2 regions of the Pseudoramibacter faecis genome follow, and region 2 is predicted to be linked to the other one. Evidence: predicted binding sites of a transcription regulator. Region 2 holds the regulator's gene; the other holds the start of a gene.

Region 1 (7,311 bases), on a different contig from region 2:
GAATGGCCTCGAGCCGGTTGGCCCCGTGGGCGACGACTTTGGCGACCAGACTATCGTAAAAAGGGCTGGGGCTGTAGCCGGCATAAAGGGCAGACTCGACGCGAATGCCGCAGCCGCCGGGAAAGTGCAGAAAGTTTGTCTTCCCCGGAGAAGGGCGGAAGCCGTTCATCGGGTCTTCGGCGTTGATGCGGCATTCGATGGCCCAGCCCCGCTGGCGGATGTCGGCTTGTTTGTAGGCAAGGGTCAGTCCGGCGGCCACGCGAATCTGCTCGCGCACCAAATCGACGTCGCAGACCATTTCGGTCACGGGGTGCTCCACCTGAATTCGGGTGTTCATTTCGATGAAATAATAATGAAGGTCATCGTCCATCACGAATTCGATGGTACCCGCGCCTTCGTAGCCGGCGGCCTTGGCAGCCGTCACGGCGGCGTCTCCCATGGCGGCGCGGACTTCCGGCGTCAGCAGATGAGAAGGGCTTTCTTCCATGAGTTTTTGGTTCTTGCGCTGAATGGAGCATTCGCGCTCGTCAAAATGGACGACATTGCCTTTGCTGTCGGCCATCACCTGAAATTCGATGTGGTGGGGATTGACGATGAGCTTTTCGACGTACATTTTGTCGTCGCCGAAGTTGGCCATGGTTTCGGATTGGGCTTCGGCGAAGAGAGCGGCGAAATCCTCCGGCTTGTCGACCCGGCGCATGCCCCGGCCGCCGCCGCCGGCACTGGCTTTGATGAGCACGGGGTAACCGATTTTTGCCGCGACGGCCGCACCGGTTTCAACATCCACATTGCCGTCGCTGCCCGGCACCACCGGTACGCCGCTTTTCTGAATCAGGCTGCGGGCTGCCGATTTATTACCCATCTGACGGATAACGTCGCCGGTGGGCCCGATAAACTTGATCCCTTCCGCCGTGCAGCGATCCGAGAAGACGTCGTTTTCCGACAGGAAGCCGTAGCCCGGATGGATGGCGTCGCAGCGGGTGGCGATGGCCACCTGCAAAATCGCATCCATATTGAGATAGCTTTGACCGGCCTGAGGCGGGCCGATGCAAACCGAGCGGGTGGCCAGCTGCACGTGGAGGGCGTCGGCGTCGGCGCTGGAATAAACCGCGACGGTTTCGATTTCCATTTCCCGGCAGGCACGGATCACGCGGACGGCAATCTCCCCCCGGTTGGCGATTAAAACTCTTCGAAACATGGATTACAGCTTTCTGACGCGCATCAGGGGTTCGTCGTAGGCGGCGAGTTGCCCGTTATCCACGAGGATCTCTTCGATCACGCAGTCAAAGGGAGCCGGCACTTCGCTCATCATCTTCATCGCTTCGATAAGACCGATGGTTTCGTTCTTTTTCACTGACTGGCCGACGGTGACATACGGCGGATCATCGGGAGAAGCGGCATGATAAAAAGTGCCGACCAGCGGCGCGTTGATGGTGTCGCCCCGCGCGGGAGTGGATGTTTGATCGTCGGCCGGTACTGCGCTTTGGGCGGCCGGCGTTGCCACGGGTGCGGCGACGATGGTTTCAGTTTTGGGCGCGTAGGCTTCGGCCTTTTTGAGCGACAATTCGTCATCGCCCAGTTTGATCGTCATTGATACCGATGCGCTTTGCTCAAAACGATCAATCAAATTTAAAATATCCTTTAACTCCATAGAACCTCCGAAATGTAGGTGCACTTTCTCATCACGTTACTCTGACAGAAAAGCTTAGCTAAAAATTTTTAGTCATTATATCATTGGTGAAAAATTTTCACAAGCAGCAATTATCGGCAGCAATTTTAATCCTTTCATAAATTTATGATGCCTTTGGCGAACGAAAAATGAAAGCAATATATAAAAATGATTTTCACCAGCGAAGACAGCAGAGCTTGCCTAGTGATTCAATATGCAATTGATTAAATCAAACAACTAAATTATATCGTGTTTTAGGGTAAAAAACTATTAAAATTTAAAATTATTTTAATGGTGTTATGTTTCAGAGCAATATGCGCAGAAAAAGGCAGCGACAGCGCGGAGAAATATAGGGGAACGCTTGAGCGCTTTAAAAAACAAAAATCGGATAGACAATCAGCAAAAACATGATAAAATAAAAGTACAATATTATGTAAACTATCACAGTATTGTTGAATCGCTTCAAATTTCAAATTATGATGCTAAGCATGTCGAAATGGAAAAAGGAGGAATGTGTGCGTGAAGTTGGTCCGACCAATTTTGAAAAAATCCTTAAAGGATCATCCAGATAGAGGGATAATATTGTTATCTTCTTGACAAGAAAGAAAAATGTGATATGATTGTTATATATTTAACAGGTTATCAACACAGCCCTGTTAATTGGTTTTAGCATTCACAAAAATAGTGATGGAGGGAAATTTTATGGCTAAAGAAGTTGTTGTTGTTAGCGGTTGCCGTACAGCGATTGGTTCCATGGGTGGTTCTTTAAAGAACACACCGGTTGTCGAATTGGGATCGACGGTTATCAAGGAAGCGATCAAACGCGCGGGCATCAAGCCGGAAGATGTCGATGAAGTACTGATGGGGTGTGTTCTTCAGGCGGCCCAAGGGCAATCTGTTGGGCGTCAGGCAGCGGTTTACGCCGGCATTCCGGTCGAAAAACCGGCTTTGACCCTGAATAACCTTTGCGGTTCCGGGATGAAGTGCGTCAATCTTGCTGCCGATATGATTATGGCCGGCGATGCCGATGTCCTGGTTGTCGGCGGGATGGAAAACATGACCAGAGCACCCTATGTGGTTCCGAATGGCCGTTATGGTTACAGAATGGGACCTGGTGAATTCCTGGATACCATGATTTGCGATGGCTTGGAAGACACTTTCAACCACTACCACATGGGTATGACAGCTGAAAACATTGCTGAAAGATATAACCTGACCCGTCAGGAATGCGATGAAATCGCCGTGATGTCTCAGGAAAGAGCTGTGGCCGCCATTGACGCCGGCAAATTCAAAGATGAAATTGTCCCGGTTACCATCAAACAAAAGAGAAAAGAAGTCATCTTCGATACCGACGAACATCCGCGCCGCGGCGTGACTTTGGAAGGCATCAGCGGCTTGCGTCCGGCCTTCAAAAAAGACGGTGTGATTACTGCGGCTAACGCTTCTGGGATCAACGACGGGGCTGCGGCTTTGGTCATCATGTCTGCAGAAAAAGCGGAAGAACTCGGTGTGAAACCGCTGATGAAATGGATCGGCGGCACCTCCGCCGGCTGCGAACCGGAAGTCATGGGCTTAGGTCCGATTTACGCCGTTCGTAAACTTTGGGAACGCACCGGTCTTTCCATGGACGATATGGATCTGATCGAACTGAACGAAGCGTTCTCCGCTCAGGCGCTGGCCTGCATCCGCGATCTGAATGTCCCGATGGATAAATGCAACGTTAATGGTTCCGGGATTGCTCTGGGTCACCCGGTAGGCTGCACCGGTGCGAGAATCGTTGTCTCCCTGATGTATGAAATGGCGAAGAGAGGCTCTAAGAAGGGCTTGGCTTCCCTCTGTGTCGGCGGCGGCATGGGCGTTGCCTCTGCTTGGGAAAACCTGCAGTAGTCACATTTTAACCAGGAAAGAAGCGAATCATGAGTTTTGTTAAATACGAAGCGAAAGATCTGATCGGGATTATTACCATCGATCGTGAAAAAGCTTTAAACGCGTTGAATTCTCAGGTGCTGGACGATCTGGAAGCCGTGGTGGACGCGGTCGATTATGACGCCATTCGCTGCCTGATTATCACCGGCGCCGGCAGCAAATCCTTTGTTGCCGGAGCGGACATTGCCGAAATGGCCGACGATAATAAGGCCGAAGGCAGAGCTTTTGCCGAACATGGCAACAAATTATTCCGGAAAATTGAAACCCTGCCGATCCCGGTGATCGCAGCGATCAATGGTTTTGCGCTGGGTGGCGGCTGCGAACTTTCGATGGCCTGCGATATTCGCCTGGCAGCAGACAATGCCGTTTTCGGGCAGCCGGAAACCGGCCTCGGTATCACGCCGGGCTTTGGCGGCACGCAGCGCTTAATGCGCCGCATCCCGGTGGGCATGGCCAAGGAAATGATCTATGCCTGCAACAATATCAAGGCGGAAGACGCTTTGAAGTGGGGGCTTGTCAATGCGGTTTATCCGCAGGAAGAACTGATGCCCGCCGCTGAAAAACTGGCTGGCAAAATCGCCAAGAACGCTCCAATTGCCGTCCGCATGTCCAAAGCGGCCATGAACGAAGGCATCGAAGTGGATATGGATCAGGCGATCGGCATCGAATGCGATCGCTTCTCCGCATGCTTTGAAACAGCCGACCAGAAGGAGGGCATGACCGCATTCCTCGAAAAGAGAAAGCACGAGCCGTTCCAGAATAAATAATCCGTCACGGCGATAAATTGCGGGGAAATCACAATGATTTCCTCGTCTTTGGTATTTTGAATTTGGAGGTAAGTTAATGAAAGTTGGCGTTATTGGTGCGGGCACCATGGGAGCTGGCATTGCCCAGGCCTTTGCCCAGACAGATGGTTATGAAGTGGTTCTTTGCGATATCAAACAGGAATTTGCCGACGGCGGGAAAGCTAAAATTGACAAAAACTTGAGCAGAAGCGTTGCCAAAGGCCGCATGGAACAGGCAAAAAAAGATGAAATCATGGGCAAGATCGTCACAGGTCTGGTTGAAAAGGATCTGGTTGGCGACTGCGACCTCATTGTCGAAGCTATCCTTGAAAAGATGGATCTGAAACACGAAATGTTCCAGAATCTGGATAAGATCTGCAAACCAGAATGTGTTTTCGCATCCAACACCTCTTCGCTTTCTATCACGGAAATCGGTCAGGGCGTCGAACGTGACGTGATTGGTATGCACTTCTTCAATCCGGCTCCGGTCATGAAGCTGATTGAAGTGATCGCCGGCTACAACACAACCGACGAAACCGTCGGAAAAATCAAAAAGATCTCAGAAGAAATCGGCAAGGTGCCGGTTCAGGTTCAGGAAGCGGCCGGCTTTGTCGTTAACCGCATTCTGGTGCCGATGATCAACGAAGGGATCGAAATCTACGCAGCGGGCACCGCTTCTGCGGAAGATATCGACACTGCGATGAAACTTGGCGCAAACCACCCGATGGGGCCGCTGGCTCTGGGCGATTTGGTCGGCCTCGACATCGTGTTAGCCGTTATGGAAGTGCTTCAGGCTGAAACCGGCTCCGATAAATATGCGCCGGCTCCGTTGCTGCGCAAGATGGTGCGCGCTGGTGCTCTCGGCGTTAAGACAGGCCACGGCTTCTACGACTATACCAAATAAGACCATTCGGTCTTCTAAAAACACCTGCTCTCCATCCGGAAAGCGGGTGTTTTTTCGTGCATGATCTTAAAAGGAAGCAACCGGTTCCGGATCGCGGGCAGAAAAGATGGCCGCGGCGCGATGCGATCGGGTATTCGCGGTTATAATGAGAGCAAGTGACAGGACATGAGAGAGGAGTGTGTTAAAAATGAAGATCAGTGTTTTAGGATGTGGACGATGGGGGAGCTTTCATGCCTGGTATGCCGATCGTCTCGGGCATGAGGTGACGCTCTGGGGGCGGCCGGGATCGGCACGACTTGAAGCATTGCGGGCTACCCGGCGCAACGATTATCTGGATCTGCCGACTTCGGTAGCGCTGACAGATGATCTGACAACGGCCCTGTCGGGATGCGGCCTGTGCATCATCGCCATCAGCGCACAGCAGCTGCGCGCCTTTGCTGGGGATTTGAGGCGCACCGGCGTTCCGCTGACGATGCCTTTTATTTTGTGCATGAAGGGGCTGGAAATCGGCAGCGGCAAACGCCTGACCGCGGTGATGCAGGAAGAGCTGGGCCGGCAGATCCGAGTGGCGGTCTGGGTTGGGCCGGGACACGTGCAGGATTTCGTGCAGGGGATGCCCAACTGCATGCTGATGGCATCAGAAGACGGGACGCTGACGCGTCAGCTGGTAGCGGCGCTGGATGGCCCGCTCATCCGGTTCTATTATGGCCGGGACCTTCTGGAAATTGAAGTCGGTGCGGCGGCCAAAAATGTCATGGGGATCGCGGCCGGGATGCTGGACGGCCTGCATTTGTCGAGCCTGAAGGGGTCGCTGATGGCGCGGGGGACTCACGAGCTTTCGGTGTTGATCGCGGCCCTGGGAGGCGATGCCCAGACGGTGTACGGATTGAGTCACCTGGGGGATTACGAGGCGACGCTATTTTCGGCACACAGCAATAACCGACGCTTCGGCGAGGATTTTATTTTGGGCAGGCCTTTTGACAAGCTGGCGGAAGGGGTTTACACGACAAAGGCTCTGCTTGATCTGTCGGCGCAAGTGGGCGTGGAGCTGCCCATCACCCGGGCGATACAGGCTATTGTGGCGGAAGGCGCCGATCCCCGGCAGGAGTTGGAAAAATTATTTTTGCGGGCAACCAAAACAGAATAGCAACCAGTCAAATATCGGTCCCTGTCGCATGACGGGGATTTTTTATTGGCAAAAATCGCCTTCGGCGGGGATCGGCACGGCAAAGGCGTGTGACGGGCGAGGTTGCCTTAATAAAAGCTTGAATTTTAGCCAAATGCGATGAAAAAGCTATTTGGAATAAAAAATGGCGATTAAAAGCAAGGATTGAAAACGACACAATAGAAAGCGGTCATCATTGGATGAAATATCGAAGAAATGGGGGAGAAAAAGGTCAAAGTGATGAAAATTATGACAGTTTGGTCATGAACCATGGCAGCTGATGATGATCGGGAGATTGCTTTCATTAAGTTTCAACCGCTAAACGGATAAAAAACTTCATTCGGGTTATATAATTCAGGAAATTTTATTAAGTCCTTTGAGTAAGGGTTGCTATTCTTTTCAGGATCTGTTAATTTACCCATGAAGTTTAGAAAAAAAGTTATCGGAAATTCAGAACGTTTGTCGAAGGAGACATGGGATGAAATCGAACCTTGTCACAATTAAGAATAAAAAAACCTGGGCCTTGGCCGGCTTTGTCTTTGCATTGGTGCTCTGTATTTTGCTGGGAAGCAAGAGCTTATGGGTGGAGGCGGCCCCGGGAGAGGTCAATACCGCCGATAGCCGGGCGGACGGTATCACGATGAATCTTTTCGATTATTGGGGAAGAGATTATTCGGGAAAAACCTTAGACGATGGTGGGAATGTGCCGCCGAGTCCCTTTAATGTGGGCATTAATCAAAATCATTCTTTAAAGTTCACTTCCTATGGCGTGAAAGGATCGGGCATTAACCATTTTACCGGGGCGAACCAGCCCGCCAGAACAGGGATTGTGAAGAAAACGCTGGGAAACGATGGTTACCCG
Region 2 (7,311 bases):
CTCAACGCACAAAACACCGCTTCAAACGGCTCCCACCGTTATCAATTAGTGTGGTCTTCGCTCAACCGTGCCTTGACCAAAGCGCTCTCTCTTCCCGGCGAATCCGTGCAGCCGGCATTGTGTGCGACCGACGAAACGCATTTACTTTATGCTGACCAGTCCGGGCATCTGATCGTCATTGATTCGCATCAAAATCGTCGGGTATTCAACCTGCCCCTGCCATTAATTATTTCAAAAATATATTGCATTCCCCAAACGCATCAGCTGTTTTTTTTAGGACAGAAAAAGAATGACGATATTCCAACCTTTTATACTACCGTCTTAAAAAATTATCCGCGTGCAAAACGGCAGCCGCTAAAATTGCAGATCATTGACCACAAGGTTACCGATTTTGATTGGATGAACCAAGACCATCGCCTTGTTTATCTGCGAACAATGGATTGTCAAAGGCAGATCAAAACGTATTCGCTCAAAACGTTACAAATCAAGAAAATAACGACCGGATATTTCTATCGGATAACGGCATTGAAGCGCGACGCAGTCATTGTGTCCCAAGGACATGGCTCCACGTTTTCTAATGCTGCAACTCTCCAATACATTGATCTTAATACAAAACAGCAAAAACAGCTCACCTCACCCCTTCGATTATCATCATCTGTTTTTAGTCACCAAAAAAAGAAAAGCAGTACACTTTTCTTTTCCGTTGAAATCCCGGATAAAAGCAATCGCGGAAATGAAGCCATCTATCGCATTGATCTAAAGTAAGCCAAAAAGCCTCAGTCACTAAATAACTGAGACTTTTTGCATTTTATCGGGCTTTAAAAATATCTGAAAATGAAATAAACAAGTCTTTATAGATCCCAACTTTAATTCGCTGCGGCGTGTCGTAAATTTTAGGAACGAATCCATGCTTTCCAAAATCGTAATCCAAGATCACTTTTTTCTCTGGATCGACAATCCAATATTCACGAACGCCAACTTCGGCATAAATTCCTGTTTTCATTAGATAAGTCATTTCTTCCTCATCCGGCGAAACCACCTCAATAATCCAGTCAGGAAAAGAACTCCCGTTAATCGTCACGGAAAGAGACGGCCGCAGTTGTGTTTTTTCCATGGCTTCGATTTTTAAAACACCGTTCATATCACCAATGGTATCCAAGGGGCGATGACTCAAACGGTATTGTCCCAAAATGGATTGGAAGAACTTGACAATGGCCTTCGCATTTGTATCAACTGTGTTTTTAGCATATTCTACACCATTGATTAATTCTCCCTGCACGGCTGGCATTTTTTCATCCGATTCCGCTTCGTCAGCTATTAACGGCTCATCCATCTGGCGACTCAAAATCTCTGTTGTTTCCGGCGATTGTTTTTTTTCTATTTTCATTCGCATAGATCTCCTTTTATCTTTTTCCGTTTTAAAGGGCATCTCCTTTGATCCTGCCAACTTCTGACTCCAATTCCTTTTTTAAAAGGATGAGCTGAATGAGATCCTCCTTTGCAGAAATAACTTGAAATTCTTGTTCATAGGCGTCAGCTAAAGTCCCTTGCTTTAGCTTGCGCAAATTGAGGATATTATCCAGTATATCATTAACCGTCCCGGATTTCATTTTAAAAAGTTTTTGCGCTGATAAAATTTCATCTCGGATTACTGCCATTTCATTATCCAAGCGGTTAACCGTTCCTGCCGTGTTGGTCAGGCGTTCCCGAATCACACGGGGCACGCGGCCTTTGTATTTATAATTCAGTGAATGCTCAATGACTGACCAAAAGTTCATTGCCAATGTCCGAATTTGAATTTCCACAAACACTTCCCGATACCCTAATGAACTGATCACCGGGTAACTGATGATCATGTGATAACTTTGATAACCGCTTTCTTTGGGATGACCTTGCCCACTTTGGAAAAGAGAATGATCTTCCCCTCGTAAATAATTTTTTATTTGAACGACTTTCAGATCTTTTCCGTCTCGATCAAAAAACATATTGGACACTTCATAAATATCCTCAATAAATTGGCAGATAATGCGAATACCCGCAATGTCTCGAATTTTATCTTCCACTTCGTCGACATCGTAGTCGTATTTATTGATCTTTTCAAGAATGCTCGAAATCGACTTTACCCGGCCGGTCACCGTCTCAATGGGTGAATTTTCTCCGAGTTGCATACTCTGTTGCCGTAAATGATTGATTTTCAGCAAGAGCTCATCAACCGCTTGTTGATAGGGAATCAGAAGCGTTTGCCAATTTTGTGTTTTCATTTTTGATCTCCCCGTCAATTCATACAATCTGACAATTTTTCCCGGTCTGCCTTCAGGAAGTCCCCTTGCTTTAAGCCAACCTCAACCATCTCATCCACCAACTGATCCCGAATCTTCCACCAACTCGTATTCCAATTTGTCAAGATCGAGTCCCGTTTTGGTGCCCGTCCAATAATTCGCTGCAGTGCAATTTTAGGATCTAAATAACCCAAAAATAATTTAGCTCGATGCAGATACGTTTCAAGGGATAACAGATGCACCTCTTTCAAGGCAATCATTTTTGCCAACTCGGTTCCCTTTTCGATATAAAGCGAATGGCACTTAACAAAATCATTTTTTACTACAGATAGGAGTTTTGCACCTTCAATGATGTCCAGATCGTCATCCCAGGGCAAATCCAAAATCATATGTGTACACAGCTGCAGCCCAGCTGATTTTATACGAAGCGCGGTATCAATATAGTCAACCAACCCATGCCCCCGATTCAATTCTTGAAGGGAATGCGCATTGACACTCTGAAGTCCTAGCTCAATAACAATATCGATATGATGTTGCTGTTTAAAATCCTTCAACCAATCAATTTGTTGATTCGTGACACAGTCCGGCCGCGTCGAAATAGCAATTCCCACCACATCATCTTCGAGACAGGCCGTGATATTTTTCTTGAATTGATCAAAGGGCAAATAGGTGTTCGAAAAATCTTGGAGAAAAGGAATAAATTTTCGAGCATGATACCGCTTGCCAATATAAGCTTTATTGATCTCAAGCTGTTCTGAAATATTGATTGATCCTCGCAGTGTTTCATTCCCGCCACCAAACGCACCACAAAAAATACAGCCTCCATACCCGATTTTACCATCACGATTGGGACACGTTCCCGCTGCATTAATTGGAATTTTATAAACTTTTTCTCCATAGTGTGTTTTAAGCCACTGGGAATAGGGGTAATAGGGAAACTCTGTCAATTGATCTGAAAAGCGGGTTGTCGCTATACTTTGATCTTTTAGATCCTTCTGTTTCATTTTAACAACGCTGATTTTTTAGAAAAACTGATAAACGCCGATTGTATACCATCATACAATCGGCGCCTTACCGACATATTATCTATTTGTAAGATTATAAAAACTTTTTAACACATTCCGGAATGTCTGTTTCTTCACAACTTAGGCTGAGTACGAATTTGATTTCCTGCTTTTTTTGAATCGTGTCTAAACGCTTTAACAAACCTTCTATATCCTGCGGACCATCGGCATCGAGAATTCTCAACACATTATCGATATAAATGGTGTCAATGTCATAATTGCCACCGATCACGCCACAAATGAAGCCATAAAGTTCAGCTTCCCCTTTAATTGCAAATTCATCGGAATTAACGAAACGAATCTGCGTATCAACTGTCACTCTGTATTTATCGCGATCGTTAATAAAAAGAACTTGACCTTTCGCGTTTTCGATTTCGCCATTGGCCATATCAATCATTCTCTTTGTCTTACCGCTTCCTTTTGCTCCGTAAACAAATTCAATCATTAGTAGACACCTGCTTTCTAAGTTGTTAATTCAATTATAACGGTGAAAACGATAATATACAATCCTTTTTTATCAATTTTAGTTATTTTTATATTCTCTGTATCTCACACTGTCATCATTCATTTAATAAATAAGTTAGTGTAAAAAGGCTATCCGTGATATTCACATTTTCAACCATCACGCCTTTAGGCACATCCAAATCTAATGGTACAAAGTTCATAATGGCCTTAATGCCGGCCCTGCAAATTCGATTAGCCGTCCCCTGACCGATTGTCCGCGGTACACAGAGAATCGCAATGCTGATATTATTTCCGGCAAGGAATTCTTCCAATTGGTCCATGTGGAGAATCGGGATCCCGTCACGGGATTTGCCGACTTTTTGGGGATCAATATCAAACATGGCTTTAATGCGAATCCCTTGATTCTTAAACCCTTCATAGTGTGAAATGGCCCGACCTAAATTCCCCGCGCCGATAATTACACAATTATACGGTCGGTCAATCCCTAAAATTTTTATAATGGCGTTCTTTAAATCTTCTACCTTATAGCCATAGCCTTGTTGGCCGTAAGCGCCAAACGAATTCAAATCCTGACGAATCTGAGATGCCGTTAGCCCCATCAAATCAGCAAGCTCTTTCGATGAAATCTTTTCAAAACCTCGCTCACTTAAATCATTTAAGTAACGATAATATTTAGGAAGCCTCTTTACCACGCTCATCGAGACTTTCTTTGCATAACTCTGCATTCTTATTCTCCTCTATATGTCATCTATGCATACTCGTTTTGAGGTGATTATATCAATTTGTGAAAAAAGAATCAATTCATTATTATGTCATAAAGATGCATCTTTTAGCAATCAAAGATGACAAATTGACGCGTTTTCTGTTATCATGAGAAACATCAAATATCAGAGGATTCAACATGTTACTATCAATTCAACATTTAAATTTTGGCTATGGCAGCCACACTATTTTTGAAGATTTATCTATCACTGTACAAGAAAAAGAAAAAATCGGTTTGATCGGCGGCAACGGCAGCGGCAAGACCACTTTCTTTAATTTACTCACCTGCTCTTTACTGCCAGACAACGGCACCATTCATCTCAAGCAAGGCATTACTATCGGTTATCTTCGACAGGATCCGCAATTTAAGGCCGGCCAGACGCTGCATACCTTTTTTCTATCACACTTTTCAACACTCTTGGAGATGGAACATCAAATGCAGGTCCTGCAGGACCGCATTGATCGCGCATCTATCAATGAACAGGCTACCTTAGCGCAAAAGCTCAGTAAAATTCAAGAAGCCTATGCTAAAAAGGGTGGCTATGAATATCCTAGTCGCATTCGCGGCGTGACAATCGGGCTTGGCTTTAAACTAACGGATTTAAAAAAATCCATTGATACTTTCAGCGGCGGTCAAAAAACACGCATCGCCCTCGGCGCTCTGCTTCTGTCCACACCCGATTTGCTGATGCTCGACGAACCGACCAATTATCTCGATTTGCAAACCGTCGCATGGCTCGAAAACTATCTTAAATCGTATCCGAATGCGTTTATCATCATCTCCCATGACCGTTATTTTTTAAATCATGTCTGCTCGCGCATCATCGAAATCACTAATCATCAATTTTTGTCTTTTGAAGGCAATTATTCAGACTTTCTCGTCAAAAAACGCAAATATGATCGGGCAAGGCAGACTGCTATTGCCCGCAACAACAAAGAAATGGCGCGTCAGCAAGGTATTATCGATCAATTGCGATCGCGTCATTCCGTTAAAAATATCAAGCGTGCCAAAAGCCGGGAAACAAAACTTGCTAAAATGACTTATTTTCAGGAAGTGCACGATCACGAAATCAAATTACGCTTTGAGCCGCCGGTACGTTCCGCTGATGATGTTCTCAAAGTTTCCCATTTGGTCAAAATTTTTGATCGGCAAACGGTCATTCAGGATCTGTCTTTCGAAGTCTTTCGCGGCGATAAAATCGGTATCATCGGACCTAACGGTGTCGGCAAATCCACCCTTCTTAAGCTCTTAATGCGCCAGTTCCCTGCCGACAGCGGACGGCTGCTCTTCGGGCAAAAGGTTCAGACCGGTTATTACAGTCAAGAAGCCGCAGACTCCGATGCTTACGGTGCCGCGACCCTCATCGATGCGCTTCGTTCCGTTGACACGCATCTATCTGATGGAGCAATTCGTCGGATTCTCGCGCGTTTTCTGTTTACCGGCGACAGTGTTTTTAAAGCAACTGCCGATTTATCCGGCGGCGAGATGGCACGCCTGCGCCTGGCGATGCTGATGATTTCCGATGCCAATTTTCTTTTATTGGACGAACCGACCAACCACATCGACATGGCCACCAAAGAAATCCTTGAAGATGCCCTTGCTGATTACGAAGGCACCCTTTTAGCCGTCTCTCACGACCGATACTTTCTCAATAGAATAGCCACTAAAATTTTGGCACTTTCTCCTGCGGGTGCCACCCTATTTGAAGGGAATTACGATGATTATTACCAGCATCTGTCTCAAATGTCGGCTGTCCAGCAAAAGGAATCTTTCAGCGCATCCAAAAAAACCAAAACAGCTGAGCGCAAGAATGCCAAGGCTGCAAGGGCGCTTGAACAAAACCGAAGACAAAAAAAGAATCTATTAAAAACGCTTGAAAAAAAGATTGAGGCCTGTGATGGCAAAATTGCCGACCTCGAATCATTGATGTGTCAGCCCGATTTTTATAATGATACCGAACAAGCATCCCAAATCACCCATGATTACGACGTTTTAAAAAAAGAATCCAATCAATTACTAAGCCAATGGGAGGATCTTGCCTTGGATTTAGAAAATGCATAAACTGATTTCGCGATTGTCGCCTGGAAGATTTCTTGATATCATCAAATAAAAAAGAAAGAGAAAAATTATGCTGAATTTAGATAATGACGAAAAAAAGTTTTGAACACTCTCTTTAAGGATGTACGTCACACGACCCGCAATGAAATGATCTATGTCCTGTATGCGGCCAAGCCGGAACCAATCACCCCGGATGCTGAATACATCAAATTGATCATCAATCCGCTGATTCAAAAAATTTATGATGCCGATCCAAAAGAGATGGCTGAAACTTTTGATGCGATCCCTTTCGATGTCGATTAACCATTTTATTCCAGTCAAAAACCGCTGTTGGGACTTCCAACAGCGGTTTTTGATTGCATTATTTCTCTTTTATAACAACCCAAAAAACTTCTCGCCACCATTGCGCTTAAAGCGAACGAATCTTTTTAATTGCCCTGTCTAAAAAAGCAACATCTTCAATCGCTTCAACGTCGCCGGCATCCATTAACCGTGCCACTTCAGAATCGATCGGCAATTCGCCTAAAATATCCAGCGCCTTTTCTTCTGCGATGGATGCCAAATCGCTGGCTCCAAAAACATTAATCTTTTCGCCGCAATGCGGGCATCTCAGATAGCTATAATTTTCTACTACTCCCAAAACAGAAACGCCCATCATCTTGGCCATATTCATCGCTTTCTC

What was found. Region 2 encodes Rex, which represses fermentation and respiration genes when NADH is low (regulators of the CRP and FNR family bind a similar motif). Its sites were predicted from a motif close to ATTGTTAANNNNTTAACAAT; they were not measured.
Region 1: V3C63_RS06470 (acetyl-CoA C-acetyltransferase) is a predicted target of Rex. The motif match lies at 2,289-2,308, and genes of this name have one in related genera.

What each region holds. Positions count from the first base shown of each region.
Region 1 covers NZ_JAYFFI010000007.1:8,219-15,529, forward strand. Annotated here, with positions in the region: gene accC (acetyl-CoA carboxylase biotin carboxylase subunit) at 1-1,198, opposite strand, end outside; gene accB (acetyl-CoA carboxylase biotin carboxyl carrier protein) at 1,202-1,651, opposite strand; gene V3C63_RS06465 (hypothetical protein) at 2,031-2,192, shown strand; gene V3C63_RS06470 (acetyl-CoA C-acetyltransferase) at 2,372-3,556, shown strand; gene V3C63_RS06475 (enoyl-CoA hydratase-related protein) at 3,586-4,362, shown strand; gene V3C63_RS06480 (3-hydroxyacyl-CoA dehydrogenase family protein) at 4,439-5,284, shown strand; gene V3C63_RS06485 (NAD(P)H-dependent glycerol-3-phosphate dehydrogenase) at 5,472-6,431, shown strand; gene V3C63_RS06490 (SpaA isopeptide-forming pilin-related protein) at 6,928-7,311, shown strand, end outside.
Region 2 covers NZ_JAYFFI010000009.1:51,488-58,798, forward strand. Annotated here, with positions in the region: gene V3C63_RS07420 (hypothetical protein) at 1-765, shown strand, start outside; gene V3C63_RS07425 (Uma2 family endonuclease) at 809-1,387, opposite strand; gene V3C63_RS07430 (GTP pyrophosphokinase) at 1,419-2,261, opposite strand; gene mnmL (tRNA modification radical SAM protein MnmL/YtqA) at 2,276-3,283, opposite strand; gene V3C63_RS07440 (hypothetical protein) at 3,378-3,788, opposite strand; gene V3C63_RS07445 (redox-sensing transcriptional repressor Rex) at 3,904-4,533, opposite strand; gene abc-f (ribosomal protection-like ABC-F family protein) at 4,710-6,632, shown strand; gene V3C63_RS07455 (hypothetical protein) at 6,732-6,932, shown strand; gene V3C63_RS07460 (Mrp/NBP35 family ATP-binding protein) at 7,039-7,311, opposite strand, start outside.